Methylococcus capsulatus: one gene and its partner. The protein of the gene in region 1 binds, or shares a complex with, the protein of each later gene. Links are inferred from orthologs where the notes say so. Each region holds a gene or a part of one and is shown on either strand. Other genes may lie near its edges. The genes, in order: N4J17_RS00805 and dsbD.

What was found.
Region 2: the proteins of N4J17_RS00805 (region 1) and dsbD are in contact, whole or in part, in a crystal structure (PDB 1JZD), measured with the Escherichia coli proteins. The link is inferred for Methylococcus capsulatus from one-to-one orthologs.

Annotation. Positions count from the first base shown.
Region 1 is NZ_CP104311.1:187,445-202,097, forward strand. Bases 1-2,810 are described here. They hold N4J17_RS00805 (DsbC family protein), read right to left. Parts: upstream 1,876-2,810; coding sequence 1,126-1,875; downstream 1-1,125. Other genes in these bases: mutS (DNA mismatch repair protein MutS), read left to right, coding at 1-1,079; rseP (RIP metalloprotease RseP), read right to left, coding at 1,911-2,810. Also shown: more of rseP, read right to left, coding at 2,811-3,269; ispC (1-deoxy-D-xylulose-5-phosphate reductoisomerase), read right to left, coding at 3,269-4,453; N4J17_RS00820 (phosphatidate cytidylyltransferase), read right to left, coding at 4,491-5,477; N4J17_RS00825 (isoprenyl transferase), read right to left, coding at 5,523-6,311; frr (ribosome recycling factor), read right to left, coding at 6,325-6,882; pyrH (UMP kinase), read right to left, coding at 6,890-7,609; tsf (translation elongation factor Ts), read right to left, coding at 7,705-8,586; rpsB (30S ribosomal protein S2), read right to left, coding at 8,680-9,453; map (type I methionyl aminopeptidase), read left to right, coding at 9,687-10,472; glnD ([protein-PII] uridylyltransferase), read left to right, coding at 10,450-13,083; N4J17_RS00860 (DUF6763 family protein), read left to right, coding at 13,125-13,442; ald (alanine dehydrogenase), read right to left, coding at 13,451-14,551; N4J17_RS00870 (host attachment protein), read right to left, coding at 14,548-14,653. UniProt on the Escherichia coli protein: Acts as a disulfide isomerase, interacting with incorrectly folded proteins to correct non-native disulfide bonds.
Region 2 is NZ_CP104311.1:2,117,729-2,132,580, reverse strand. What follows is about bases 3,809-6,817. They hold dsbD (protein-disulfide reductase DsbD), read right to left. Parts: upstream 6,428-6,817; coding sequence 4,190-6,427; downstream 3,809-4,189. Other genes in these bases: N4J17_RS10555 (FxsA family protein), read left to right, coding at 6,782-6,817; cutA (divalent-cation tolerance protein CutA), read right to left, coding at 6,412-6,735; N4J17_RS10570 (TlpA disulfide reductase family protein), read right to left, coding at 3,809-4,200. In the rest of the region: N4J17_RS10595 (DUF3426 domain-containing protein), read right to left, coding at 1-347; prmA (50S ribosomal protein L11 methyltransferase), read right to left, coding at 395-1,276; accC (acetyl-CoA carboxylase biotin carboxylase subunit), read right to left, coding at 1,281-2,627; accB (acetyl-CoA carboxylase biotin carboxyl carrier protein), read right to left, coding at 2,670-3,125; aroQ (type II 3-dehydroquinate dehydratase), read right to left, coding at 3,126-3,572; more of N4J17_RS10570, read right to left, coding at 3,682-3,808; more of N4J17_RS10555, read left to right, coding at 6,818-7,213; N4J17_RS10550 (YgaP family membrane protein), read right to left, coding at 7,249-7,512; uvrD (DNA helicase II), read left to right, coding at 7,687-9,867; N4J17_RS10540 (DUF6156 family protein), read left to right, coding at 10,163-10,480; N4J17_RS10535 (hypothetical protein), read right to left, coding at 10,482-11,294; N4J17_RS10530 (alpha/beta hydrolase), read left to right, coding at 11,661-12,671; N4J17_RS10525 (Tex family protein), read right to left, coding at 12,682-14,852. UniProt on the Escherichia coli protein: Required to facilitate the formation of correct disulfide bonds in some periplasmic proteins and for the assembly of the periplasmic c-type cytochromes.

The DNA of each region.
Region 1 (14,653 bases):
CGCTGAAAAACGCCGAGCGCTACGTCACACTGGAGTTGAAAGCCTTCGAGGACAAAGTGTTGAGCGCCCGCGAAAAAGCGCTCTCCTGCGAAAAAGCCCTCTACGAGGAATTACTGGAAACGCTTGCGACCTGGCTGCCCGCGCTGCAAGACTGCGCGGCGGGGCTGGCCGAACTGGACGTGTTGGCGACTCTGGCGGAGCGCGCCGAGCGGCTGAACTGGGTGGCGCCGCGACTGGCGGACGCCCCGGGCATCCGCATCGTCGGTGGACGCCATCCCGTGGTCGAGCAGGTCGGCGGCACACCGTTCGTGCCCAATGACCTGGCATTCGGTCCGGACCGGCGCATGCTGGTCATCACCGGCCCAAACATGGGCGGCAAATCGACCTACATGCGGCAGGCCGCGATCATCGTGCTGATGGCTCACATCGGGAGCCATGTCCCGGCGGCGGAAGCCGAAATCGGCCCGATCGACCGCATCTACACCCGTATCGGTGCTTCCGACGACCTGGCCGGTGGCCGTTCCACCTTCATGGTGGAAATGACCGAGACCGCCAACATCCTGCACAACGCCACGGCGGAAAGCCTGGTTCTGATGGACGAAATCGGCCGGGGCACCAGCACCTTCGACGGGCTTTCGCTGGCCTGGGCCTGTGCCGAGCACCTCGCGCGGGAAACCCGCGCCTACACGCTGTTCGCCACCCATTATTTCGAACTGACGGCATTGGCCGAGGAATGCGAGGGCGTCGGCAACGTACACCTGGACGCCGTGGAGCACGGCGACAAGGTGGTGTTCCTGCATACGGTCCGGGAAGGGCCGGCGAGCCAGAGCTATGGGCTGCAGGTAGCCGCGCTGGCGGGGGTTCCGCAGACGGTGATCGACAATGCGCGGCGGAAACTGGAGCAGCTCGAACGGCAGGCGCGTTCGGCCCATCAGCAAGCAGCGCCGGTGGCCCAGCTCGATTTGTTCCTGCCCCCGGAGCCGCACCCGGTGGTGCAACGGCTCGAGTCCCTGGACGTCGATGGCCTGAGCCCGCGCGAGGCCCTGAATCTGCTGTTCGAGTTGAAGCAGTCGCTGTGAGAACGGACCGGCGGCGGACGTATCCCCGTCCCGTCGGGGCAGAGGCTCAGGGCGTCCTCGCCTGCCTGCCGCCCTCGTCCTTTTCATGCTTGAGCATGCGGGCAAGCTGCTCGGCCGGAACGTAGCCCGGCAACACGTTGCCGCCACCGGTGACGATCATCGGCGTGCCCTGGGCACCGATGGCCGTTCCCAGCGCCATCTGCTCCTGCACGGGATTATCGCAGGATTTTTCTTCCACTTTCTCGCCCTTCTTGGCTTTGGTCAAAGCCGCATTGCGGTCCTTGGAACACCAAACACTGACCGCCTTGTCCCAGGACTCCGAGCCTTCCCCCGCCCGCGGGAAGAACAGGTAACGGATCTCGATGCCTTCCTTGAGATAGCTGTCCATCTCCGAATGGAGTTTGCGGCAGTAGCCGCAATCGATGTCGGTGAACACGTAGGCTACGTACTTGCCGATCTTCGGCTTGAACACGATCATGTTCTTTTCGCCCAGCTTTTCCAGCGCCCCGATCCGCGCCGTGGCGAGTTTGGGTTCGGTCAGGTCTTCCCGGTTCTTGAGATCGATCAGCGAGCCCTGGAAAAGGTATTTGCCGTCGTCGGACACATAGAACAGCTTGGGACCGACGATGACCTCGGAAATGCCGACCAGCGGCGACGGTTTGATGGAATCGGGCTTCACCCCGGGCAATGCCTGCCCGATCGCGTCCTCCACGGCTTTGGTATCCGCCATGACGGATGCGACGGGCACGGCCAGGAGCGCGACCACGGACAGCACGGAACGGAACGCTGGTTTCATCAGGGAATACCTCGGGATGGGAAGGAATGGGGAGCTTAGGAGAACAAGCGTTCGATGTCGAGCATGAAAGCCAGCGCCATCAACGCGATCAGGATGAAAAGCCCGACCTGCTGCGCCAGCATCTGGGTCCTTTCGGAGAGCGGACCGCCTTTCACCGCTTCGATCAGATAGAACATCAGATGGCCGCCGTCCAGCACCGGAACCGGCAGCAGATTGAGTACGCCGAGGCTGACGCTGATCAAGGCCAGGAACTTGACGAACTGCGCGAGGCCCGCCTTGGCGGACTGCCCGGCATACTGGGCGATGCTGATGGGGCCGCTTAGGTTTTCCACGGTCGCCTTGCCGATGAGCATGCGCCCGATCATCTTGAGCGAGAGCCAGGCGTAATCGCTGGTGCGCTCCACCGCCGCCATCAGGGCCGGCAGCACACCCAGCCGATACTCCACTTCCATCGCGGCCCGCACCGAATCCGGGATCCGGGCCGCCGCACCTATTCTCCCGACCGGACCCTTCGGGCCGTTGATGGCGTCCGGCCGAATCTCCAGGGAAACGTGTACGCCGTCGCGCTCGACCACCACGCTGATGTTCTGGCCGGGATGCGCACGCACGACGTCGACCCACTGACGCCAGCTGCGCAGGGTCTCACCGTCCGCCGAAAGCAAGAGGTCGCCGGATTTCAGACCGGCGCGCTCCGCCGGACTGCCGGGCTCGGTCCGTTCAACCACTGGCGGCAGTTCGGGCTCCCAGGGTTGCAGACCGAGCCGCTCCCCCAGGACTTCCGGCGCATCGAGGACATGCGCCGGGACGCTGAGCCTACGGAGCGCCTGTCCACCCCCGCCGGTCCTCACCTCCACCTCCACGACCCTCTCGTCCATCACCCGCTCGAAAATCCGCCCGACGGCGAGACCCCAGGTCGGCGTCGGATCGCCGTCCACGGCGATGATCTCGTCCTCCGGCTCGAATCCCGCCTCGGCGGCGAAGGTGCCAGCTTCCACCGGCCCGAGCACCGGCCGTATGCCGGTCTCGCCGACCATGAACACGCCCCAGTACAGCAGAATGGCCAGAAGGAAATTGAAAACCGGCCCCGCGGCAACGATGGCGAACCGGACCGGGAGGCGCTGCCGGTTGAAAGCGTAAGGCAGATCGGCCGGAGCAACCGGCCCTTCCCGCTCGTCGACCATGCGAACATAGCCGCCGATGGGAATGGCGGCCACCGTGAATTCCGTGCCGTCCGGTTTCCTTTGCCAGCGCAAGAGGGGCGTACCGAAACCCAGCGAGAATCGCAGCACCTTCACGCCGAGTCTGCGCGCCACCCAATAATGGCCGAACTCGTGGGCCGCAATGAGCAGCGCCAGAGCGACGAGAAAATAGAAAACCGTATGGATGAGAGCCATTAAACCCTTAAGTCATCAATGTACTTCTGCGCTACCTTGCGGGTTTCCGAGTCCGCTTGCAAGACCGACTCGATCGCATCCGCCGCAGCGGGGGAGAGCGTCGCCATACAATGCTCGATCACCCGCGGTATGCCGGTGAAAGCCAGCCGTCGGTCCAGGAACGCCGCGACCGCGGCCTCGTTGGCCGCATTCAGAATCGCCGGCGCCGTGCCGCCCGCCCGCACCGCTTCGTAGGCCAGACCCAGACAGGGGAACCGGGCGAGGTCCGGACGCTCGAAGTTCAATTGGTGGACAGCGAACAGATCGAGAGGTTCCGCGCCCGATTCGAAACGATCGGGCCAGGCGAGCGCATGGGCGATCGGAATGCGCATATCGGGCGTGCCCATCTGGGCCAGCACCGTGCCGTCGACGTAGTCCACCATGGAATGGATGACGCTCTGACGGTGCACGACGACCTGCACGTCGTCGGGCTGCATGTTGAACAGCAGGCAGGCCTCGATCACCTCCAATCCCTTGTTCATCATGGTGGCCGAATCGACCGAGATCTTCCGGCCCATCACCCAGTTGGGGTGCGCCACCGCCTGCTCCGGCGTCACCGACTCCAGCTCGGCGACAGGCATATGCAGGAACGGCCCGCCGGAAGCGGTGAGCAGGATACGGCGCACCCCGACGGCCTCAGTGCCGGCGCGGTAAGCGGCCGGCATGCACTGGAACACCGCGTTGTGCTCGCTGTCAATCGGCAGCAGCCTGGCCCCCGACCGTACCACTTCGGCCATGAACAGCTGGCCGGACATCACCAGCGCTTCCTTGTTGGCCAGCAGCACCTCCTTGCCGGCCCGTGCCGCCGCCAGGGTGGGCAGCAATCCTGCGGCACCGACGATCGCCGCCATCACGCTGTCCACCTCCGGGAGGGAGGCGACCTGCGCCAGCGCCTCCGCACCGGAGAGGACCTCGATGCCGCCCAGCCCCACCGCCGCCAGCCGCTGCCGCAGATCCGCCGCCGCCTCGGCCCGGATTGTCACCGCGTAGCTCGGCCGGTGCGCACGGCATTGCTCAAACAAGCGGTCGATGTTGCCGTTAGCGGTCAATGCCACCACACGGTAGCGGTCGGGATGGCGCGCCACCACGTCGAGCGTGCTGACCCCGATCGAGCCTGTGGAACCCAGTATGCATATGCCTTTCACGGAACTCTCCAGGATGGATGTCTGCAGGCGCTGCGGTTTACTCTTCCGGAGCCGGATCATCGGTTCCGGCATCGCTGGCCTCGGGCTCGGCCTGTTCCGGTTCCATCGATTCCGGAGCACTTTCATCGCCGCCCGGCTGGATCGGCTCGACCTGGATCGGGGCACCCTCCATTTCGGACGGTACTTCGATCGTCACGGGCTCTGCAGTCTGCAGGAACAACCCGAGCAGCATGGATCCGGCGTAAAAGACAGCGACCGACGCCAGCAATGCGTCGATCCGGTCGAGCACGCCGCCATGGCCGGGCAACAACGATCCGCTATCCTTCACGCCGCGCTGCCGTTTGAGCAGGCTCTCGAACAAATCGCCGCCCACGGAAATCACGACGGTGACGAGGGAAAGGATGACGAAATCGGCAATGGTCAAAGGCTCCAGTTTGAACCACAGGCCCACGGCGACCGCCAGCACGAGCGATACCGCCAGCGCGCCGTACAATCCCTCGACCGTCTTGCCTGGGCTGATTTCCGGCATCAGCTTGGTGAAGCCCCATCTGCGCCCGACGAAATAGGCGGCGATGTCCGCGAAAGAAACCAGCACCAGCAGGTACAGTGCCTGCGCGGCGCCAAAATTGAAACGCAGCCAGATGAAGAGGATCCAGGAGGTGAGCAGGATGAACCAGCCCAGCCCCAGCTTCAGCCCGACCGGCAGGCGCATCGCCAGCGCCTTGTCCGGTCTGGCCCGCAGCAGCAGGCCAACGGCGACCCACCACGCCACCACCGGCCACATCAGCCAGTCGACCGTGTAGGGTGCCCAGAAACTGGCGAAGACCATGGGCAGTCCGAGGGCGGCCAGGAACGCGATCCGCCCGAGGCGGCCGTCCACACCGGCGACCCCCGCCCATTCCCAGGCGGCAAGCAGGATCACGCCCCCCCACACTGCCGAAAACGCAGTGGGCTTGAGCAGGAGGACCGCCGCGATGACCAAAGGCGCCAGAATCAGCGCGGTAATCAAGCGATTTTTGAACATGGCGGACTCGGATTGGGTGAGTTGGAAAATGTTGGTGGCATGAAATCAGGGCATCCGGCCCGCGACCTGGTCCCCGGTATAACCGAACCGGCGCTGCCTGCCGGCATAGTCCTCGAAGGCGAGATCCAGCGCATCCTCGTCGAACTCCGGCCACAGCACCGGCGTGAAATACAGCTCGGTATAGGCAAGCTGCCAGAGCAGGAAGTTACTGATCCGGCGTTCGCCGCCGGTGCGGATGAAAAGGTCCGGCTCGGGGAGGTCGGCCAGGGCAAGCTGTTGCTGCAGCCTCTCCGCCGTGATCTGTTCGGGCGACAACTCACCCTGCCGGACCTTCGCCGCCAGGGTCTGAGCCGCCTGGACGATGTCCCAGCGTCCGCCGTAATTCGCCGCGATGGCCAGTTGCAAGCCGGTATTGCTGCGGGTCAGCGACTCGGCGGCGTCCATCCGTTCGCGCAGCGCTTCCCCGAAGGCCGTGCGGTCGCCGATGATGCGAAGGCGTACGCCATTCTGGTGCAGCTTTTCCGTTTCCCGTTCCAGCGTCGAGAGGAAAAGCTCCATCAGTACCGAGACTTCCTGCTCGGGACGGCGCCAGTTTTCGCTGCTGAATGCGAACAGCGTCAACGCCTCCACTCCCCGCTTGGCGCAGTGCTCGACCACTTTGCGGACCGCGCCGACACCGGCACGGTGGCCAGCGGTCCGGGGCAAATAGCGCTCTTGCGCCCAGCGGCCGTTGCCATCCATGACGATGGCGACATGGCGGGGCAAGCTGCGTCCGCTGGCGCCATCGTCCGGGGCAGACGCCACAGGCTTGGCTTTGTCCGGCAAAAAAATCATGGATCGCAGCGTGTCAAACGGCAAGCAGATCGGCTTCCTTCTGCTCCAGAAGCTTGTCGATCTCTTTGATGAACTGATCGGTGATCTTCTGAATCTGCTCCTGACTGCGGCGATCCTCGTCCTCGGAAATCAGCTTTTCCTTGAGCGCGGCCTTGAGTTCGTTATTAGCATCTCTACGGATGTTCCGGATCGCTACCCGTCCGTTCTCGGCCTCCTGGCGCACGACCTTGATCAGGTCGCGGCGGCGCTCTTCGGTCAGCGGCGGCAGCGGCACCCGGATCACAGAACCGGCGGTGGAAGGGTTCAGCCCCAGGTCCGAAGTCATGATCGCCTTTTCGATGGCCTGCACCATGTTCCGCTCCCACGGGGTGACCGCCAGGCTGCGAGCATCCTCGACGGCAACGTTGGCGACCTGGGTCAGCGGCACCTCATTACCGTAATAAGACACCCGGATGTGCTCCAGCAGGCTCGGGTGGGCACGCCCGGTGCGGATCTTTGCGAATTCATGCTTCAGAGCCTCGATGCTTTTCTGCATCCGCTCGGCAGTACGTTTCTGTATGTCATTGATCATCTGTTCATCACCCCGTTACCAGCAAAGATCCGATGTCCTCGCCCCGAATCAGGCGCATCACCGCGCCTGGACGAAAAACGTTCATGACCCGCAGCGGCATCTTGTAATCGCGGCACAGCACCAGGGCCGTCGTATCCATGACATTGAGGCGCTGATTCAGCGCCTCGTCATACGTCAGGCGCGAATAGAATCTCGCTTCTGGATCTTTCAAGGGATCAGCCGAATAGACACCATCGACCTTGGTGGCCTTGATCAGCAGGTCGGCACCGATCTCGATGGCTCTGAGGCTGGCAGCGGAGTCGGTGGTAAAGAACGGATTGCCCGTACCCGCGGCAAAAACCACGACCCGGCCTTTTTCCAGATGCCGGACTGCGCGCCGGCGAATATAGTCTTCACAGACCTGATTGATCTTGAGGGCCGACATCACTCGCACCGGCCGCCCCAGATTCTCGAGGGCATCCTGCATGGCCAGGGCATTGATGACCGTGGCGAGCATGCCCATATGATCGCCGGTCACGCGATCCAGTCCTTCGGAGGCTTTCTCGGCGCCACGGACGATATTGCCGCCACCGATGACCAGGCCGACCTCGATGCCAGCCCGGCACAGCTCATCGATTTCCGTCGCGAGCCGCATCAGGATCTCGGCCGCTATGCCTGCTCCCTGATCTCCCATCAAGGCTTCGCCGCTGAGCTTGAGCAAGATACGTTTGTATACCGGTTCTGTCATAAACTCGTCGGAAGCTGGTTAATCCATTCTGAGCGCGGGCCACACCCGGCCCGGGAGAGCCTGCCCGGCGCGCCGAGGCGCCGGGCATGGATGCCTCAGGAAGCGCGCACCTGCGCCATCACTTCCTCGGCGAAATTGGTTTCTTCCTTTTCGATGCCCTCGCCGACTTCGAAGCGGACGAAACGCACCACCGAGGCACCTTTGGATTGCAGGAGCTTACCCACCGTCTGGTCGGGATCCTTGACGAAGGGCTGTCCCAGCAGGGTGATTTCACCCAGGAACTTGTTGATCCGGCCTTCGACCATCTTTTCGATGATGTTCGCCGGTTTACCGCTGGCCTGAGCCTGAGCACTGAAGATTTCCTTTTCCTTGGCGATCACCTCGGCGGGCACGCCCTTCTCGTCACAGCACAGCGGCTTGCTGGCGGCGATGTGCATGGCGATATCCTTGCCCAGTTCGGCGTCGCCGCCGACCAGTTCGACCAGCACGCCGATCCGGGTGCCGTGCAGATAACTGGCCACCCACCCGTCCTGACTGATCAGGCGTTCGAAGCGGCGCACATTGATGTTCTCGCCGATCTTGGCGATCATCTCCCGCCGCACCTGGTCCACCGTCGCGCCTGCCCGCATCTCGCCGGCCAGGAAATCTTCGACGGTCGTCGCGGAGGAAGCCAGGACCGCAGCGGCGACGTCGTCGGCGAACTTGACGAAGTCATCGCCCTTGGCGACGAAGTCGGTTTCGCAGTTGACCTCGACGATGGCCGCGGCCTTGCCGTCCTCGCTCACCTTGACGCAAATGCGGCCTTCGGCGGCGGTACGGCCGGACTTCTTGTCGGCCTTGGCCAAACCCTGCTTCCTCATCAGTTCGACCGCGGCCTCCAGATCGCCGCCGGTTTCCGTCAGAGCCTTCTTGCACTCCATCATGCCGGAGCCGGTACGTTCGCGCAGCTCCTTCACCATTCCCGCAGTAATACTCATTACAGCCAACCTCTCGAATGAAAACCGTTGATCAATCCCAAAAAAACGCCTCCAGGCGGAGGCGTTCTTCACGACACTGCCGGGTGCGGGCCGTCAACCACCCAGACTCTCGCCCGTGGCTCCCTGCTCCGCCTCCGGCTCCATTTCCACGAATTCGTCCGCCGCCCCCGTGCCGAAATCCACACCGGACGCCTTGCCACGCAGAATCGCCGTGGCGGCGCTCTGGGCATACAACTGGACCGCCCGGATGGAGTCGTCGTTGCCCGGAATCACGTAGTCGATGCCGACGGGGCTGTTGTTGGTGTCCACCACGCCGACGACGGGGATGCCCAGCTTATGCGCTTCGCTGACGGCGTTCTTCTCATAGCCTGTATCAATGATAAACATCACGTCGGGGAGACGATCCATGTCGCCGATGCCGCCGACGTTGCAAACCAGCTTCTCCAGCTCACGCATCATGCCGAGCGCTTCCTTTTTGCTGAAGCGGTTGAGACGGCCATCGTCGCGCATGGCCTGCAGATCCTTCATCCGGGCGATGGATGCCTTGATGGTCTTGAAATTGGTCAACATGCCGCCCAGCCAGCGGTGATTGACGTAAGGCATGCCACAGCGCCGGGCTTCTTCTTCGATGACCTTGCGCATGGTCTTCTTGGTGCCTACGAACAGAATCTTACCGCGGTTGGCTGCGACCTGCTCCAGGTATTTCATGGCATCGTTGAACAGCGGCAGCGTCTTCTCCAGATTGATGATGTGGATATTGCTGCGCGCGCCGAAGATGAAAGGAGCCATCTTCGGATTCCAGTAACGCGTCTGGTGCCCGAAGTGAACGCCCGCTTCGAGCATCTGGCGCATGGTAACTGAGGTCATCGGTTTCTCCGTATAATGTCTTGCCGGACTGGCAGAGCCCGGCGGTAGGGTTGCGCCTCCACGCATCCCGGCCGACGACCGTCCCCGACGGGACGGCACCCCACCGGCCGTGACGATGCATGTGTGGTGTGTTGCCAAATAAAGCTGTGCTTTATACCATAGCGGTACCGTTTGGACAATCGACCCTCCCTCCTTCCACGGACCGGGAGCCTTCCCGTTTCCGCCGTAATTTCATGAGCATCAGCATCAAAAGCGCCGAGGAAATCGAAGGCATGCGCCTGGCCTGCCGCCTCGCCGCGGAAGTCCTGGACATGATCGCGCCTTTCATCAAGGCCGGCATCACCACCGAAGAAATCGACCGGATCTGCCACGACTTCATCGTGGACGAGCAGCGCGCCATCCCTGCTCCGCTGAATTACAAGGGCTTCCCGAAGTCGATCTGCACCTCGGTCAACCACGTCGTTTGCCACGGCATTCCAGGCCCCAAGAAGCTCAAGAACGGCGACATCGTGAACATCGATATCACGGTCATCAAGGACGGCTTCCACGGCGACACCAGCAAGATGTTCCTGGTCGGCCAGGTCAAACCCTATGCCCGGCAACTGGTCGACGTCACCCGCGAGGCCATGTATCTGGGTATACGTGAAGTGCGGCCCGGCGCCGCGTTGAACCGGATCGGCGCCGTCATCGAACGGCATGCCAGCAAATACAATTACTCCGTGGTGCGGGAATTCTGCGGCCACGGCATCGGCCGCGAATTCCACGAGGAACCGCAAGTGCTCCACTATTTCGAACCGAAGCTGGACATCCGGCTCGAAGCCGGAATGATCTTTACCATCGAGCCGATGATCAACCAGGGCAAGCGTCACGTCCAGATGCTCTCCGATGGCTGGACCGCCGTCACCAAGGATCACAAGCTCTCCGCGCAATGGGAGCACACTGTGCTGGTGACACCGACGGGTTACGAGGTACTGACACTGCGGCAAGAGGAAGATTTTGGGCGGACCGAACTCGGATAGCACGCGCGGCCTGCATGCCTCCGATCGGATCGCGGCCTGTAAGGCGCAGATCCAGCACAACACCGCGGAGCTGGCTGAGCGGTTCTGGTCCGGCGCTCCCGTCACCGATCTGATCCGAGAGCGCACAGCTTTCATCGACCACCTGCTCACCGAAGCTTGGGACCATCGCCTTGGGGGGGACGCCACAGACGTCGCACTGGTGGCCGTCGGTGGCTACGGACGCGGTGAACAGCTGCTGCATTCGGACATCGACCTGCTCGTACTCCTCGACGAGGCCGTGCCGCCGTCGCGCCAGCAGGAGCTGTCGGATTTCTTGCGCTTTCTTTGGGACGTCGGCCTGAAACTGGGCCAGAGCGTGCGATCGCCCGCCCAATGCGCGGAAGAAGCGCGCGCCGACCAGACGGTCATCACCAACCTGCTGGAGGGCCGACTGCTGGCCGGCTCGGCGGCGCTGTGGGAGGCGGTGAAGAGCGAAATTGCCCCCGAACGCATGTGGTCTTCGGCCGCGTTCTTCGAGGCGAAGATGGCCGAGCAAAGGATTCGCTACGCCAAGTACCACAACACGGCCTATAACCTCGAACCCAATGTCAAGGAAGGCCCGGGCGGCCTGCGCGACATCCAGCTCATCGGCTGGATCCTCCGCCGCCACAGCGATGCACGTGGGCTGCAGGACCTAGTCGCATACGGCTGGCTGACCGACACCGAATACCGTGAACTGAAAGAGGCCCAGGAGTTTCTCTGGCGTATCCGCTTCGCCCTGCATGCACTCACCGGCCGCTGCGAAGACCGGCTGCTGTTCGATTACCAGCGCGAACTCGCAGAGCTCTTCGGTTACCGGGGCGAAACCAGCAATGAGGTCGTCGAAGGCTTCATGCAGGATTATTTCCGCACCGTCACCGGGGTGGAGCGCCTGAACGAATTGCTGCTGCAGCTGTTCAACGAAGCCGTTCTGCACCGCGAGGAAGCGTTCTCGCCCACACCCGTCAACGACCATTTCCAGGCGGTCAACGATTATCTCGAAGCCGTGCGTCCCGCGGTCTTCCGCGACCACCCCCTAGCCCTGCTGGAAGTGTTCCTGGTCCTGCAGAAAAACAGCACGCTGGAAGGCATCCGCGCCGCCACCATCCGCCTCATCCGCCAGCACACCCATCTGATCGACGACACCTTCCGCAACGACCCCGAAGCCTGTCGGCTGTTCATGGCCATTCTGCGCCAGCCCGGCGGCATCACTCACCAGCTGCGGCGGATGAACCGCTATGGCGTGCTCGCCGCCTACCTGCCCGAATTCGGCCGGGTCGTCGGCCGCATGCAGTACGACCTGTTCCATGTCTACACGGTGGACGAGCATACGCTGTTCGTGGTCCGCAATCTGCGGCGCTTCGCCTTGGAAGAGTTCCAGCACGAGAATCCGCTGTGCTACGAACTGTTCCCGCTCATCGAAAAACCGGAGCTGCTCTACATCGCCGCGCTGATGCACGACATCGGCAAAGGCTCGGGCGGCGACCATTCGGAAGTGGGTGAAAAGATCGCAGAGGCATTCTGCCGGCGCCACCACATCGGGCGACGTGAAACCGAGTTGGTGAAATGGCTGGTACGGCATCATCTGGTGATGTCGATGACGGCTCAGCGCAAAGACCTGAGCGACCCGGAGGTCATCCACGAATTCGCCCGGATCGTGCGCAATCAAAATACGCTGAACCATCTCTATCTGCTCACCGTCGCCGACATACGCGCCACCAATCCTTCCTTGTGGAACTCCTGGAAGGGCGCGCTGCTGCAGGAACTCTATACCAGCACCAGCTGGACTCTGCGACGCGGACTGGACACCCCGCCGGACTATGCCGAACAGATCTCGGCGGCCAAGGACGAAGCGCGGACACTCCTGCAACGCTTCGGCCTGGCCGAAGACGCCATCACCGCAGTGTGGGAGAACATCGGCGACGACTATTTCCTTCGCTTCCTGCCCGAGGAAATCGCTTGGCACACCACCGCCATTGCCGCCTGCCGGCCGGAACACCTGCCGCTGGTGCTGCTGCGCCCAGAAAGTCTGCGCGGCAGTGCCGAGGTGTTCATTTACGACCGCAACCGCGACTTCCTGTTCGCCCAGACCACCGCTGTACTCGACCAGCTCGGCCTCACCGTACTGGACGCTAAGATAATCGCCTCGCGCCAGGGATTCGCGCTGCTCAGTTTCAATGTGCTGGAACAGTCCGGCACTGCGCCGGAGGGACTGTTCCGCCTGGTTCAGATCTGCGACCGGCTGAAGGCGGTGCTAAGCGGCGGCGGCACGCCGCCACCCGCGGTCAGCCGTCTGCCCGCCCGCCAGATCCGGCACTTCACCGTGCCGACCAAAGTGTTCTTCCACGACGATCCGCAGAACCGCTTCAGCGTGCTTGAGCTGATCGCCACGGACCGCCCCGGTCTGCTGTCCAAAGTCGGACAGGCATTCATGCAGACGGGGATACGGGTGCACAATGCTAAAATTTCCACCATCGGCAGCCGCGCCGAAGACATTTTCTTCATCACCGACCGGGAAGACCGGCCGCTGACCGGAGAAACGGACCGGCAGGCTCTGCGGCAGACATTGATAGAATTCGTGGGCGATCACTGACCGCGGCGACTCACTGCCGACATAACAACCAGGAGAATCCCATGGCAATCGCAACACCGTTGGTAGACAACTGGTACGAAGAACAGGACACCGGCCGGCAATTCCGGGTCGTGGCCGTGGACGATGCGAGCGACACCATTGAGATCCAATATCTCGAGGGAGAGCTGAGCGAGCTGGACCGGGCGTCCTGGGAGCAGGGGGCGATCGCCGCGATCGAAGCCCCGGAAGACTGGAGCGCGCCTTTCGACGACGTGGAAACCGACGATCTGGGCTACAGCGACCCCGATCTGCACCGCCCCGACACGGGCGATTTGACGCTGGACGACTTGTTGGAGGAAGAGGACAAGGAGCCGTACTGAGGAAGCGGCTAGCCCGGAAACGGGCGGTAGCGATCCAGCAGTCCGAGGTCTTCCGCCGCCGCCCGGCAGGTGATATAGCCATCGTAGGTATTCACCGCCTTGGCCAGGCCGGGGTCGGCCCGCAAACAGGCCTCGCCTTCATCGGCCAGGCGCAGCAGATATGGCAGGGTGGCATCGGTCAGCGCCAGGGTGGAAGTGCGCGGATAAGCACCCGGCATATTGGTTACACAATAGTGGATCACGCCATGCTCCACGTAAACCGGATGCGAATGCGAGGTCGGCCTGGAAGTCTCCACACAACCGCCCTGATCGATACTGACGTCGACGATCACCGACCCCATCGGCATCGACCTCACCATGGCATCGGTGACGATGTAATCGGCACGTGCCCCCGGCTGCAGCACTGCGCCCACCACCAGGTCGGCGTCACGCAGGGTCTCGGCCAGGCGCGCGCTGTCCGACAGGAAGAACTCCAGCCCAGGCGCCCGCCGGCACAGAGCCTCGCCCTTTTCCGGGACCAGCCCCATGACCTGAACGTTGGTGCCCATGCCCCAGGCAGTGAGGGCGGCATGTGAGCCGACCACGCCGTCGCCGATCACCACGACCTTGCCATGGCGCACGCCCATGACCTCGCCGAGCTGAACTCCCCGGCCGCCGTTGAAGCGCGCCAGATAGTAAGCGCCGACCTGGGCGGCCATATTGCCCGCCACCGCGCTCATCGGCGCGAGCAGCGGCAGACGCCCCTGCGCGTCCTCCAGCGTCTCGTAAGCCACCGCCGTAGTACCGCTGTCCAGCAGCGCCCGGGTCAGGCCGGGATCGACGCCGGCCAGATGGAAAAAGGTGAACACCGTCTGCCGCTTGAGATAAGGATATTCCGAGGGCACCGGCTCTTTCACCTTGACCACGAGGTCGGCCGCCCAGGCATCGGCCGCGTTCCCCAGCCGCGCTCCCGCCGCCAGATATTCCTCGTCGGCGAACCCCGAGCCGAGACCGGCCGCGGCTTCCACCAGCACTTCGTGCCCGGCCTTGACCAGGGCCGCCACCCCTTGCGGAGTGACGGCCACACGGTTTTCCAGATCCTTGATTTCCTTGGGTACGCCGATTTTCATGAGAAAATATACTGACGGATTTCTTGTTCGGTTTTCTGAACCAGATTCTTATCCAGTGTTTTGCTGACCAGCTTGGCGGTCGGACCGCTCAATGCCTGTCGC
Region 2 (14,852 bases), 1.9 Mb from region 1 along the record:
TCGCTGTAGGGCGGTAGCTGGCATCCTACGGCATTGCACAGCATCACCAGCCATGGCCGCAGAGCCTCATCCTGGGCAAATCGAGTGCTGCCGAAATAGGCCACCTGGCCGAGCAGAGCGATCGCCAGGGCGATGCTGCCGACACCCCAGGCCAGCCGGAGGAAAAACCCCGGGCGGGGGGACTGATCATATCCTCTCGTCCCTCCCCGGAACCAGCGTCCCGCCCCGGCCTTCGGCGGCTGCGAATACGGATCGGGAACACTCTCCTCCAGTCCCGGGAGGGCATTGAAAACACGACCGCAGTGGTCGCATAACATGACACCCCGCCCTTCCCGTAGCTGGCGCACCGAGATTCCGTAAGCCGTACCACAGGAGGGGCAGCGGGTAAACACCTTTAAGTCCGTCTGACCCCAGCGAGCCGGACCCAGCCCTCACTGAGCACGGCGGGTTCCATTTCGAAGCCTTTTCGCGCATACACAGAGGCCACAGCGTCCGCCTGCTCCGCCAGAATGCCTGAGAGTACAATCCGGCCGTCCGGCCGCAACCGCGACCGCAAGGCATCGGCCAGTTCCATCAAGGGATTGGCCAGTATGTTCGCCAATACGATGTCGCTCTCGCCGTCCACCAGATCCCAGGGCAAGGCCACCTCGATTCGGTCCCCGACGCGGTTCTGCCGGGCGTTTTCCACGGTGGCCGCCAGCGCCTGCGGATCGATGTCGACGGCATGGACGCGGGCGGCCCCGAGTAACGCCGCGGCAACGCCCAGGATGCCGGAGCCACAGCCATAATCCAACACCGATGCACCGTGCAAATCCGCCGCATCCAGCCATTCCAGGCACAACGCGGTGGTCGGGTGGGTCCCGGTGCCGAACGCCAGCCCCGGATCCAGCCGCATGACCACTGCATCGGTTTCCTCGACCGTGAAACCGGTTGGGCAGACCCACAACCGGCTGCCGAAACGCATGGGGTGGAAATGTTCGAGCCAGGCCCGCTCCCAGACCTGGTCGGCCAGCGTTTCCTCGCTCCAGTCCCTAAGCCTTTCCTCGCCGAATTGCCCACCGAGCGCCGAGCGGATTGCTGCCAAGTCGCCATCCTTCTCAAACAGACCCACCACTCGGGTTTGCGTCCACACCGGAGTCGTACCGAGCGGAGGCTCGAACAACGCTTGATCCCCGGCGTCCAGGAAACTGACGGACAAGGCGCCGGCATCCATCAGCGCATCCGACACATCTTCGGCCAGTTCCTCGTCGACGGTCACCATCAACTGCTGCCACATGACTTTAGTGCTTGAGCCCCAGCTTCTGCTCTAGGTAATGGATGTTCTGCCCGCCCGCCTCGAAAGCACTGTCGTTGACGATATCGAGCAACAGCGGAATATTGCATTTGATTCCGCCGATCACCATCTCGTTCAAGGCCGTACGCATCCGGGCGATCGCTCCGGCGCGAGTTTCACCATGGGCAATCAGCTTGCCGATCATGGAATCGTAATACGGCGGAACACGATAGCCGTTGTAGATGTGGGTCTCGACACGGATACCCGGCCCGCCCGGCATATGGAACTGCTCGATCAGCCCCGGCGATGGCATGAAATTGACGGGATCCTCTGCATTGATCCGGCATTCGATGGCATGCCCGCGCATTTCCACTTCGGCCTGACGGATCGAAAGCGGCTCGCCGGCGGCGATCCGCAGCTGTTCCTTGACGATGTCGAAGCCGGTGACCATTTCGGTCACGGGGTGCTCGACCTGGACCCGGGTGTTCATTTCGATGAAATAGAACTGGCCATCCTGGTAGAGGAATTCGAACGTGCCGGCGCCGAGATAACCGATCTCTCTGCATGCCTGCACGCAACGCATGCCCATCTCATCCCGCTGTGCCTGGGTGATGCCGGGTGCCGGCGCTTCTTCCACGACCTTCTGGTGACGGCGCTGGGTGGAGCAGTCACGCTCCCCCAGATGAACCACGTTGCCGTGTGAATCCGCGATCACCTGAAACTCGATGTGGCGCGGATTCTCCAGAAACTTCTCCATGTATACCATGTCGTTCCCAAACGCGGCGCCGGCCTCGCTCCGGGTCAGTTCAATGGAAGCGGCAAGACTGGCCTCGCTGTGCACGACCCGCATGCCGCGCCCGCCACCGCCACCGGCAGCCTTGATGATGATGGGAAAACCGATCCGTCTGGCGATTACCAGATTCTCTTGCTCGTTCTCTCCCAGAGGGCCGTCCGAGCCCGGCAGAGTGGGGATCCCGGCCTTTTTCATCGCTTCGATGGCCGCGACTTTGTCTCCCATCATGCGGATGGTTTCCGGCCTCGGTCCGATGAAGATGAATCCGCTCTGAATCACCTTTTCGGCGAAATCGGCGTTTTCCGATAAAAAGCCATAGCCGGGATGGATCGCCAGAGCATCGGTGACCTCGGCGGCACTGATGATCGCCGGAACATTCAGATAACTGTCACGCGAGGCCGCCGGTCCGATGCAGACCGACTCGTCGGCCAGGCGCACGTGCTTCAGATCGCGGTCCGCTTCGGAATGTACGGCGACGGCCTTGATCCCAAGCTCGCGGCAAGCACGGAGGATGCGCAAAGCGATTTCACCGCGATTGGCGATGACGACTTTACCTAGCATAGTGAGTACCTTGGAGACTGTTGAGCCGAAACGGGCCGAAGGCTATTCGATCACGAACAGCGGCTGGTTGTACTCCACGGGCTGACCGTTCTCCACCAGAATCTTGGTCACTATGCCGGCCTTGTCGGCTTCGATCTGATTGAGGATTTTCATCGCTTCGATGATGCAGAGCGTGTCGCCGACTTCGACCCGCTGCCCCACTTCCACGAACGCCTTGGAACCGGGAGAGGGTGCCCGGTAGAACGTGCCCACCATGGGGGATCGCACCTCGTGGCCGGTAGTTTCCTTGGCCGCTTCGGTGGGTGGCGGTGCCGGCTGCCCGGTGGGAACCTGGGATACCGCCGCTGGCATCGTCCCCGCCGCCAAGGCGGCGGGGACCGCGAGGCTGGAGGTGTAACGACTGATCCGGACGGACTCTTCCCCTTCGCGAATTTCGATCTCCGCGATATCCGATCCCTCGATGATATCGATCAGTTTTTTTATTTTTCTAATATCCATCTATAACGACCTATATGTCATTTGCAGGGCGGCCTGGAGCGCCAGTTCGTAGCCCACGGGGCCCAATCCGCAGATGACCCCCTTGGCAATATCGGAAAGATAGGAATGACGGCGGAACGGCTCGCGCGCATGCACGTTCGAAATGTGTACTTCAATGAAAGGCACGGCGGTGGCCAGCAGCGCATCGCGCAAAGCGACGCTGGTATGGGTGAACGCACCGGGATTGATGATGATCATGTCGACCGCGTCGCGGAACGCCTGGTGAATGCGTTCGATCAAAGCATGTTCGGCATTGCTCTGAAAGAAATCGATCGGCATGCCCGCCGCCCTGGCCTGTGCCTCCAGGCGCGATTCGATATCCGAAAGCGTGTCGCTGCCATAGATGCCGGGCTCACGCACCCCCAACAGATTGAGGTTAGGCCCGTTCAGCACCAAGATACCCGCCATTGCGCGTGCCAGCTCTTAAATATCGATGAAATCGCCCAAACAGGCGGCGGTATTCTGCCGAAATGACAGTATCTTGTCCACAAATGCAGCAACAGGCCGGTTGGCGGCATCATCGGGGCGACATGAGCCGCGGCCCGATGGCGGCCAGAAAGCCGTTCTTCGTCTGGGGCCCCAGGAAAGTCGCGAGCACCCGCCCGCGGCCGTCGAAAGCCACGCTGAAGGGCAAGCCTCCGCCGGCATTCCCGAGGTGCGCCGCCAACGTATCGCCACCGTGCTCACCGACCAGGATACGATAGCCCACCGGCAGCTGCCGCAAAAACGCCGCAACCGCCTCACGGTCCTCCAGCGCCAGACCGACGACCTTGAGCCCGCGCGGCCCGAATTCCGCATGGAGGTCGTCCAGCACCGGCATTTCCTCCCGGCACGGTTCGCACCAGCTTGCCCAGAAATTCAGCAGCAGCACTTCGGAACGCTCATCGGACAGACGCACGGGGTGGCCGGAAAGGTCGGGAAACACCGATTCCGGCCCCTGCCAGTCGGGCGCTGCAACCGACAGCCAACGCTGCGCCAGCGCCCCCGCCAGAAGGGCCAACACAGCGACCAGAACCAGCACGAACCTATCGGACACCGTCGAACAGCCGCTCGAGGTGATGGACGAACTTTTCCGACTCGGTAAAGCCCACCAGCCGGAAAGGTTTCCGCTCGCTCCGGTCGGGACCGAAAAACAGCGTCGCCGGCGGACCGACCAGACCGAAGCGCCGTAGCAATGCCTGGTCCTCATCGCCGTTTTCGGTGATGTCGGCCTTGAGCAGCACCATCTCTTTCAGCTTCGCCTTGACCGCAGGATCGCTGAAGGTGTGACGCTCCATCTCCTTGCACGACACACACCAATCGGCGTAGAAATCGAGCATCGCCCAGCGTCCGGCAGAAGCGGCCTCATCCAGACGAGCCTCCAGTTCCGCCAGGCTCGCCACCCTCAAGAAAGGCGGGGGACCGGCATCGGCGACGGCAGCCGGGGGAGCGGCCACCCCCCGCAAAGGTTGTAATGGATCGCGGCTGCCAGCCGCCACTCCAAGCAGCATGAACACGCCGTAGACGGCCATCGCCACACCCAGTCCTTTCCATAGCTTGCGCCAGCCCGAAGCCCCCGCGGGCAGGGCATCGAGCGCCCCCATGTATACGGCCGGCACGATGAGCAGCAGCGCCCACATCAGCATGGCGAGGGACAGGGGGACGATCCGCTCCAGCATCGATACCGCCACAGCCAGCATGGCCACGCCGAACACCGACTTGACTGCATTCATCCACATGCCGGCCTTGGGCAGCAGTTTGCCCGCCGAGGTGCCGATTGCCAGCAGCGGCAGTCCCATGCCCAGGCCAAGGGAAAACAGGGCGACCCCACCCAGCAGCGCATCGCCGCTCCGGCCGATGTAGATCAGCGCCCCCGCCAGCGGTGCCGCCACGCAAGGCCCCACGAGGCCGGCCGACAGCAGTCCCATCACGGCCGCGCCAGCCAGACTGCCCGCCTGTTGCCGCGAACTGAGCGCCGCGATCCGCGACTGCAGGGCGATCGGGAGCTGAAGCTGGTAGAAGCCGAACATGGATAGCGCCAGCACCACGAACAGGCCGCTGAAAGCTCCGATCGCCCATGGGTTCTGCAATGTGGCCTGGAGGTTAGCACCGAACAGGGCGGCCAGAACTCCGAAGCCGGTGTAAGCCAAGGCATGGGCGAGCACATAGGCCAGCGACAGCGAAAACGCCCGGCGCGTGGTGATGGCATGACCGTGGCCGACGATGACGCCGGAAAGAATCGGGATCATCGGGAAAATGCAGGGGGTGAAGGCGAGCAGGACGCCGAAACCGAGGAAACTCAGCATGTTGAGCCAGAGCGAACCGCGCCAGAGCCCGTCGGCAATGCGGTCCTGCTCGGTGATGACGGTCGCTCCGGCCACCGCCGAGACACTTTTTCCTTCCGCAGCGGCCGGCAGGGCGAGCTCGACCGTCTTCGCCATCGGCGGGTAGCAGACGCCCCGCTCGGCGCACCCTTGGAAGCCGGCCTCCAGGGTGAGGGTGCGAGGACCGCTGTCGGTCCTGACCAAGGGAATGTCAACGGCGACCTCGCCATGGAAGATTTCCACCGCGCCGAACTCTTCGTCGATCTTCGGCTCCCCGCGCGGGAACGCATAGCCCCCCAGAGCGACGCCCTCGGAATCGCGCAAGACAATGCGGAATTTTTCGCGGTAGAGGTAATAACCGGGCGCGATCTGCCAACTCAGCCGGAGGACGTCGCCGGTCGGCGCCTCGGCGAAAAAGCGGAACGCTTGATCCGCCGGCAGCAAGTCCCCGTTCGCCGGCCCACTGCCGATACCCCGGAGCGCACCGGCCAGCCGCGTGAACGCCCCACCACCGCCGATCGCAGCGGTTGTCACCCCGATCCGCCGCTGGTACGGTGGGAAGCAGACACCGGCATCGGCACAGCCCTGCACCGTCACCTCCAGTTCCAGCGACTCCGGCAGTGCGGATTCCGCAACGAGAGGTAGCTGGACCTCGACATGTCCCCGGTAAGTTTCGACTTCGCCGAAAAATGCGTCCTGCTTCTTGTAGCCTGCCGGAAAGACCGGCTCGCCGAGGCGGACACCTGGGGTGCGCGATGCGAACTTGAATTTGCTCCGGTAGAGGTAATAGCCGTCGGCGATGTCCCACGCCAGCGAAACCATGCCGGCGCCGGACTGCCGAGCAGTTACCGGGAACGCCCGCTCCGGCGACAGGAGGTCACGGCCGTCTACGGCGAGCACAGGCGCACTGGCCAGCCCAAAAACCAGGAGCAGGCCGATCCATCTCACGGCGTCACGCATGTTCCGACCCATTCGAGATATTCCGGCAATCCGCTTTGGATGGGGATCGCGATGATTTCTGGAAGTTCATAAGGATGCCGCGCCCTCAACCAGGTCTGCAGTTCCACCTGACGGGACGCCCGAGTCTTGGCAAACAGAAGACATTCCGCCGATTTCTCGAGAACACCCTGCCACCGGTAGACCGACCGTACCCCGGAGACAATGTTCACGCAGGCCGCCAGTCTCCCTTCGACCAACCCTTCCGCCAAAACACCGGCGGTTTCCTCATCCGGACAGCTGCAAACGACTAGACAGTAGACCGATGTCATGGGAAAAAGTGCGCCCGTTGTTTAAAGTTTACAGAAACCCGTATCGATGAATCCGTTGAAACTCGCCATCCTGGCGCTACTGCTGCTGCCGATCGCAGAAATTTACGTCTTGATCCGTGTCGGCAGCGTGCTCGGTTTTCTGCCGACCCTTCTGCTGCTCGGCTCGGCAGCACTGGCCGGAACCTATCTCATGCAAACCCAGGGACTGAAAACCTTCGCTCGCATCCAGCAAAGCCTGGAAGCCGGGCGTATCCCTGCACAGGACATGATCGAAGGCGGTCTGATCCTGATTGCCGGCATTCTTCTTCTGATACCCGGCTTCCTGTCCGACGGGGCGAGCCTTATCCTGCTGCTGCCGGCATCGCGCCGGCTGATTGCGGCCTATCTCGTCGAGCACATGCTCCGGGATTTCCAGCCACCGGACTCACCGGATTCCGGCGCCCGAACCCTCGAAGGACAGTTCCGACGCGAGGACTAGCCGGGCGCATCCCTGCGCCGGAGGACCGCTGTCCATCAGTGGGATTCGGTGCCGGAATGGGAACCGCTATCGGGTGCCGGTTCATTCGGATCGACGGTGCTCTTGGAGAGCCCGGAATACACCGGACACCAGCGCATGAGTGCGGTGGCCACGAGGACGATGCCGATCAGCAGCAGGAAGATATTCCCGAGGAACACTGAAAGCAGCAGCGCTACGGCGCCGCCTATCATGCGGTACTGGCGATCTTTCAGGCCGACGTTGAGCTCACGCTTTAGCATTTTCTTATAATCAAAAGCCATTGTCATAACCTCCTCTTGAACGTGCGGTCGCTTAAGGGAAAACCCTTGCCCTCTGCGGAGGGAGGGCCGGGCGAGGAAAACGGGCACGGCGCATTGGGCCATATCCCTGGGGTAAAGCTTCTCGATTGTGCAGGCTCCCCAGGTATTGCGCAAGACGGGTGTAAAATGCCCGTCATGGACATCACCGACATCATCGCTCCCCTGAACGAAGCCCAGCGTGAGGCCGTCACCGCACCGGACCGCTCGCTGCTGGTGCTGGCCGGAGCAGGCAGTGGCAAGACCCGCGTATTGGTACATCGCATCGCCTGGCTGCTTCGGGCCGAAGGCGTCTCGCCGCATGCCATCCTCGCCGTGACTTTCACCAACAAGGCCGCGAACGAGATGAAGGCGCGGATCGAAGCGCTGCTCGAGCTGTCGACTCAGGGCCTGTGGGTCGGCACTTTCCACGGCCTGGCGCACCGTTTCCTGCGTCGCCATGCGCCCGAAGCCGGACTGCCCGAGGGCTTCCAGATCCTCGATTCCGACGACCAGTACCGGTTGATCCGCCGGCTGCTCAAAACCCTGGAACTGGACGAGGCGCGCTGGCCGCCGCGCCAGATCCAGTGGTACATCAACACCCAGAAGGATGAAGGCCGCCGGGCCAGGAACCTGCCCGACTCCTACGACCCGTTCGAACAGCAGATGCGGCGGATCTATCTCGCCTATGAGGAACTGTGCCAGCGTTCCGGCCTGGTGGATTTCGCCGAGCTGCTGCTGCGCACCCACGAATTCCTGCGCGACAACGCCGACGCCCTCGCACACTATCAGGAACGCTTCCAGCACGTGCTGGTCGATGAATTCCAGGACACCAACAGCGTGCAGTACGCCTGGCTACGGTTATTGACCCAGGACCGCGACAATCTCAGCGTAGTGGGCGATGACGACCAGTCCATCTACGGCTGGCGCGGCGCCAAGATCGAAAACCTGCACCGTTTCCGGCGGGACTACCCGCGCCACCGGATGATCCGCCTGGAGCAGAACTACCGCTCCACCGGCAACATCCTCAGCGCCGCCAATGCTCTGATCGCCCGGAACGAGGGGCGGCTCGGCAAGAATCTGTGGACCGAAGGCGGCCGGGGGGAACCGATCTCGGTCTATGCCGCCTTCAACGAGCAGGACGAGTCCTGTTTCGTGATCGAGCGGATCCGCCGCTGGGTGGAGGAAGGCGGAAGGCGCAGCGACGCGGCCATTCTGTACCGTTCCAACGCCCAGTCGCGCCAGTTCGAGGAAAAGCTGCTGGCCCTCGGCATCCCCTACCGGGTCTATGGCGGCCTGCGTTTCTTCGAGCGCGCCGAGATCAAGGACGCCCTCGCCTACCTGCGGCTGATAGCCAACCATCACGACGATCCCGGCTTCGAACGGGTCATCAACACTCCGACCCGCGGCATCGGCGCCAAGACCCTCGACCTCGTCCGCGAACTGGCGCGCTTCGAGCAGCTGTCGTTGTGGGCCGCCGCGGAGAAGTTGATCGGCGACGGCGTGCTGCCCGCCCGGGCCGCAGGCGCCCTGGCCGGATTCCTGGATCTCGTCGAAACCATGGCCGCCGCGGCCCAGGGGCGGGCGCTGTGGGAACAGGTAGAGCTCGCGGTCAAAAGCTCCGGCTTACTGGAACATTACCGTAAGGAGAAAGGCGAGCAGGCGGAAGCCCGGGTGGAAAATCTGGAGGAACTGGTCGGCGCCGCCCGCCAGTTCGAGCTGGATCCGCTGATCGATCCCGAACTGGGTGGCCTCGACCAATTCCTCGCCCACGCGGCGCTGGAGGCCGGCGAGAACCAGGGCGAAAGTTGCGAGGACTGCGTCCAGCTCATGACCCTGCATGCGGCCAAGGGCCTGGAATTCAACCTGGTGTTCCTGGTCGGCCTGGAGGAAGGCTTGTTTCCCAGCCTGCAGTCGCTGGAAGACCCCGCCCGCCTCGAAGAAGAACGCCGCCTCTGCTACGTCGGTATCACCCGGGCGCGGCGCAAGCTCTATATCACCCACGCCGAGTGCCGGCGGCTCTACGGCAAGGAGACCTATCCGCGGCGATCCCGTTTCCTGCGGGAACTGCCGCCAGACTGTCTGGAAGAGGTCCGGATGAAGGGCGGGGTCAGCCGGCCTGTCGCATCCGCGATGCAGTCGGCCGATACGTCGGCCATGCCCGGCGCAGGCGCTCGCGGGGGATTCAGGTTGGGCCAGCGGGTCCGCCACGGCAAGTTCGGCGAGGGCGTGATTTTGCAACAAGAGGGCGACGGAGCCCAGGCGCGGGTCCATGTCAATTTCGCGGAGGTGGGCGCCAAATGGCTGATGCTGGCCTACGCCAACCTGGAACCAATCTGAACGCACCCACAAAAAAAGCTGGCGGAAAGTGGCGCATCCATGACAGTTCTTCAGTTCAAAGACACTCTGCCGCCAGGCCAAAAGTGAGGTTATGCGCCAGCTATCTAGCAAGACCGATGCCAACAAAGCCAGCCCATGATTTGCACGGTTTGAGGACTACGAACCGGTTCCGCTCCGGATACGGCAGGTCAAAACCCGGAAACAAGCAAGTCTTTTCACGCAGTTCCCGCCATTCCACGCCAGCCCACACTTATGCCATCATCGTCGCTCCACGAATAAAGCCCTGGGTGCAACCATGTCCGAAGCGATCGCCGCCACCTGCCGGTTCTTCCTGACTTACAGCGGTGTGAACCTCCCTCTCAAGTTGACGACCGAACTCGAACCGGAACAGCTCAGCCACAGAAACACCTATTTTCAAGGGTTTTTCGACGACCAGGACCGCCTGGTCGGCCTGCAGAAGATGGTTTACGGCGAGGTCGAGATGGAGCACCGCTATGCCTATCACCGGAATGGCAAACTCAGGCGCGCGGAAATCACCGATGCCGAGGGCGAGCTGACCGTCCTGGATTTCAACGAAGACGGCTTACGCCTCGCCGGCGCGGCAATGGACTGAGTCAGCCGCCCCGTGTCCTGGACTCCGACTTGGGAAACGCCCGGCCCGCAGCTTTCAAGGCCCATAGAAAACGGCTGAATTCGATGCCCAGCCTCGTCTCGAGCCGGCGTGCCCGTTGTTCCATCGCATCCATGGCCGCCCGCTTCGGTTCGGAGGCGAGCGAAAACCCGATCAGGTTACCCCGCCCCGGAACCGCCAGCCGGAATGCCGGCCCGTCAAAGGCTTTTCTCATCATATCCAGAGCCCGGTTGCAAGCTGCGGTCTGCGAACCCCAGAGATTGATGCCGAACACGCCGGCCGGCCGTAGCATACCCGCGCAGCCGAAATAGAACGACTCCTCCGCCACCGGCGAGGCCATGCCCTCCCCGTCGAACAGATCAGCGAGAATGAGATCGTAGGCGGCAAGCCTCCCCGCCTGTTTGACGAATTCCCCAGCGTCACCGACCGTGACGGATAACCGCGGGTGCAACGGCAGTCCGAAGAACCGGTGGGCAATCTCGACGACCACCCCGCGCCGCTCCACCACGTCGATCTGACAGGCCGGAAAGTGCTGGAACAATGCCTTCGCCAGCGAACCGCCACCGAGCCCGAGCAACAGAACGTCGGAAGGCTGGGGATGGAACAGTAAGGCGCTCAGCATCGCCCGCACATAAGGCAGCTCGACCCGGTCCGGTTCCTGTAGACACATGGCGCTTTGCCGCGCCGGTGTACCGAAATGCAAGGTCCGTACACCGAACGTATCGACCACCTCGATCGAACCGTAAGCGTCCCGCGCGAAGTGGATGAGGTCCCCCCCGAACTTCCTGGACGGCATGCACGTCGTCGAAACAACCATGGCCTCTCTCAGCGACGGCAAATCAGGTGATATCCCACACAAACCGGGGCGATTGCCACAGCCCCGACCCCGGTTCCACCGGAAAGACTGATGCCGATCCACGAAGACACGGCGCGTCGAATGAATGGCATGGATTTTGTGTACTCACCAAACGAATGCTTTGCCTTTCTGGGGTACGCCGGGGACCGACACACTTCTTCTTCGCGAAGACCACCTTCTCCTCTCCCAAGTCTTGCACTCTCGTCTTCTCACTCGACTGCTCGTCCCTGGTTGATTTTTTCGCCTCATAAGGTTTGCCATCCGGCGGTATAATTTCCCATTCGTCTCCTCACCGCCACGTCCGCTATGGACCATCGTGTCGTCATCGCACCCAGACGTGCCGTACTTTGCCTGACACTCCTCATGATACAGGCGGCCTGTACCCCTGTGGTCAACCATCCCGGCCCGAATGTGGCGCCGCCGCGACTGTACGCCGGCCATTTCATCGCCCCCGATGGCGCGGTGCTGCCGGTCCGGCACTGGCTGCCGCCCGGAACACGGCCCAAAGCCGTCATCGTCGCCGTCCACGGCTTCAACGACTACAGCCTAGCTTTCGAGCCTTTGGGCAGTTATCTAAAGACCCAGGGAATCGGCTGCTACGCCTACGACCAACGCGGCTTCGGGCTGGCGCCGGGGCGCGGCCTCTGGGCGGGAGTCGAGGCCTATACCGGGGATCTCAAAACCTTCGTCGGCCAGGTCCGGGTTCGACATCCGGGCGTGCCGGTCTATCTGCTCGGGGAAAGCATGGGCGGCGCCGTGGCCATCGTCACCATGACCTCCGCCCGCCCGCCACGCGTCGATGGCCTGATCCTGTCCGCGCCGGCGGTATGGTCGCGCAACACCATGCCGTGGTACCAAAGCTTGTTGCTGGCTGTGAGCTCGCATACCCTCCCCTGGTTGCGCATCACCGGCGAAGGACTGGGGGTGATGGCATCGGACAACATCGAGATGCTCCGCGGACTGGGGCGGGATCCGAACGTCATCAAAGCCACCCGGGTCGACGCGATAAAAGGCTTGGCAGACCTGATGGACACCGCCCAGGAACGTGTCTCAGGACTCAAGATTCCGACCCTCGTGCTCTATGGTGAGCGCGACGAGATCATTCCGAAAGCGCCGCTCATGATCCTGCTGGACAAACTTCCAGCCGGCACCCGCTTCGCCTATTACCGCCAGGGTTACCACCTGCTGTTGCGCGACCTCCAGGCTGAGAGGCCCTGGCGTGACATCGCGGCCTGGATCACGACACCGGCGGCGCCGCTGCCATCCGGGGAGGAACGCCAGGCCGCCAAAGACCTCCCGGCAGCGGACGGCACCTGAAACGGTAAACTCAGCGCCCGCGCTTCAAGGCCTGCGCCAGCGCCTCGGCCATGGCGCCTTGGGGTACCGGCTGCGGAGTGGCCTTGCTGCGCGGCTTGCCGGCCGGCCCTCTCGCCTCCGGACGCGGCGGCCCCGCTTCGCTCTTCACCGCGTCGCTGCGCATCGACAGGGCGATCCGCTTGCGCGGGACATCGACCTCCAGCACCTTCACTTGAACCACGTCCCCGGCCTTGACCACCTCGCGCGGGTCGCGCACGAACCGGTCCGCCAGGTGGGAGATGTGAACCAGACCGTCCTGATGCACGCCGACATCGACGAAAGCGCCGAAATTGGTGACGTTGGTCACCACCCCTTCCAGCCGCATACCTGGCTGGAGGTCCTTGAGCTCGGTCACCCCATCCTTGAAACGGGCGGTCTTGAACTCCGGCCGGGGATCACGGCCGGGCTTCTCCAGTTCGCGCAGGATGTCGGTGACGGTGGGCAGCCCAAAGCGCTCGTCAGTGAACTGTTCGGCATTCACGCTGCGCAGGAAGGCCACGTTACCGATGAGCTCGCGAATATCCTTGCCGGTGCGCTGGACGATCTTCTCCACCACCGGATAGGCTTCCGGATGCACGGCGGAAGCATCCAGCGGATGTTCGCCATTGGCAATGCGCAGGAAGCCGGCAGCCTGCTCGAAGGCCTTGGGCCCGAGCCGCGAGACCTTCTTCAACTGCTCCCGATTGGAGAACGGCCCATGCTGGTTGCGGTATTCCACGATATTCTGACCCAGACTCTGCGATAGGCCGGAGACGTAACGCAGCAGCGAGACCGAAGCGGTGTTGACATCCACCCCCACCGCGTTCACGCAGTCCTCCACCACCGCATCGAGGGTACGGCCGAGTTGGGTCTGGTTGACATCGTGCTGGTACTGGCCGACGCCAATCGACTTGGGTTCGATCTTGACCAGCTCCGCCAGCGGATCCTGCAGGCGGCGAGCGATGGACACCGCACCCCGCAACGACACGTCGAGCTCGGGAAACTCATGCGCTGCCAGCTCCGACGCCGAATACACCGAGGCCCCGGCCTCCGACACCACCACCCGGGTCACGCCCAGTTCCGGATGGCGCTGCATCAGATCGGCCACCAATTGGTCAGTCTCGCGCGAAGCGGTACCATTGCCGATACTAACCAAGCTGACGCCGTGACGGGCGATCAGCGCCGCCAGCGTCGCGATGGACTCGTCCCAACGGTTCCTGGGGGCATGCGGATAGATCGTGTCGGTGGCCACCAGTTTGCCGGTGCCATCGACCACAGCGACCTTCACGCCGGTGCGCCACCCTGGATCCAACCCCAGGGTGGCACGCTGCCCGGCCGGCGCCGCCAGCAGCAAATCCTTCAGGTTGCTGGCAAACACCCGGATGGCCTCGGCCTCTGCCGTCTCCCGCAGGCGCTGCATCAGATCGAGTTCGATGCGGGTCAGGAGCTTTGCCTTCCAGGCCAGGCGCACGGTTTCCAACAGCCAGCCATCGGCCGGACGGCCGCGGTCGGCGATGCCGAAAGCACTGGCAATGCGATGTTCGGCGAACCGGTGGCCGGATTCCTCGTCCTTGGCCACCTGCAGACCCAGCACCAGGACGCCTTCGTTACGCCCGCGCAGCAGGGCCAGGGCGCGGTGCGAAGGGATCCTCCCCAGCGCCTCCTCATAGTCGAAATAATCCTTGAACTTCGCTCCTTCCTGCGCCTTGCCGTTGACCAGGGATGAAACCAGCAACCCTTCGCTCCACACCTTTTCGCGCAATTCGCCCGCTATGGTCGCCTCCTCGGCAAAGCGCTCCATCAGGATCTGACGGGCACCGTCCAGAGCTGCGCCGGCATCGGCCACGCCTTTGCCGGCGTCGACGTAGCCGGCCGCCACCGCCAGAGGATCGAGCCCCGGCTCTGCCAGCAGCGCATCGGCCAGAGGCTCCAACCCCGCCTCACGAGCGATCTGAGCCTTGGTACGCCGCTTCGGCCGGTAGGGAAGATACAAGTCTTCGAGAGCGGTCTTGGTATCGGCCTCACGGATGGCCTGCTCCAGCTCCGCTGTCAGCTTGCCCTGTTCGGCGATGCTGGCCAGAATGGCAGCGCGCCGGTCGTTCAGCTCCCGCAGATAGCTGAGCCGTACTTCCAGGGTACGCAATTGGGTATCATCCAGGCCCC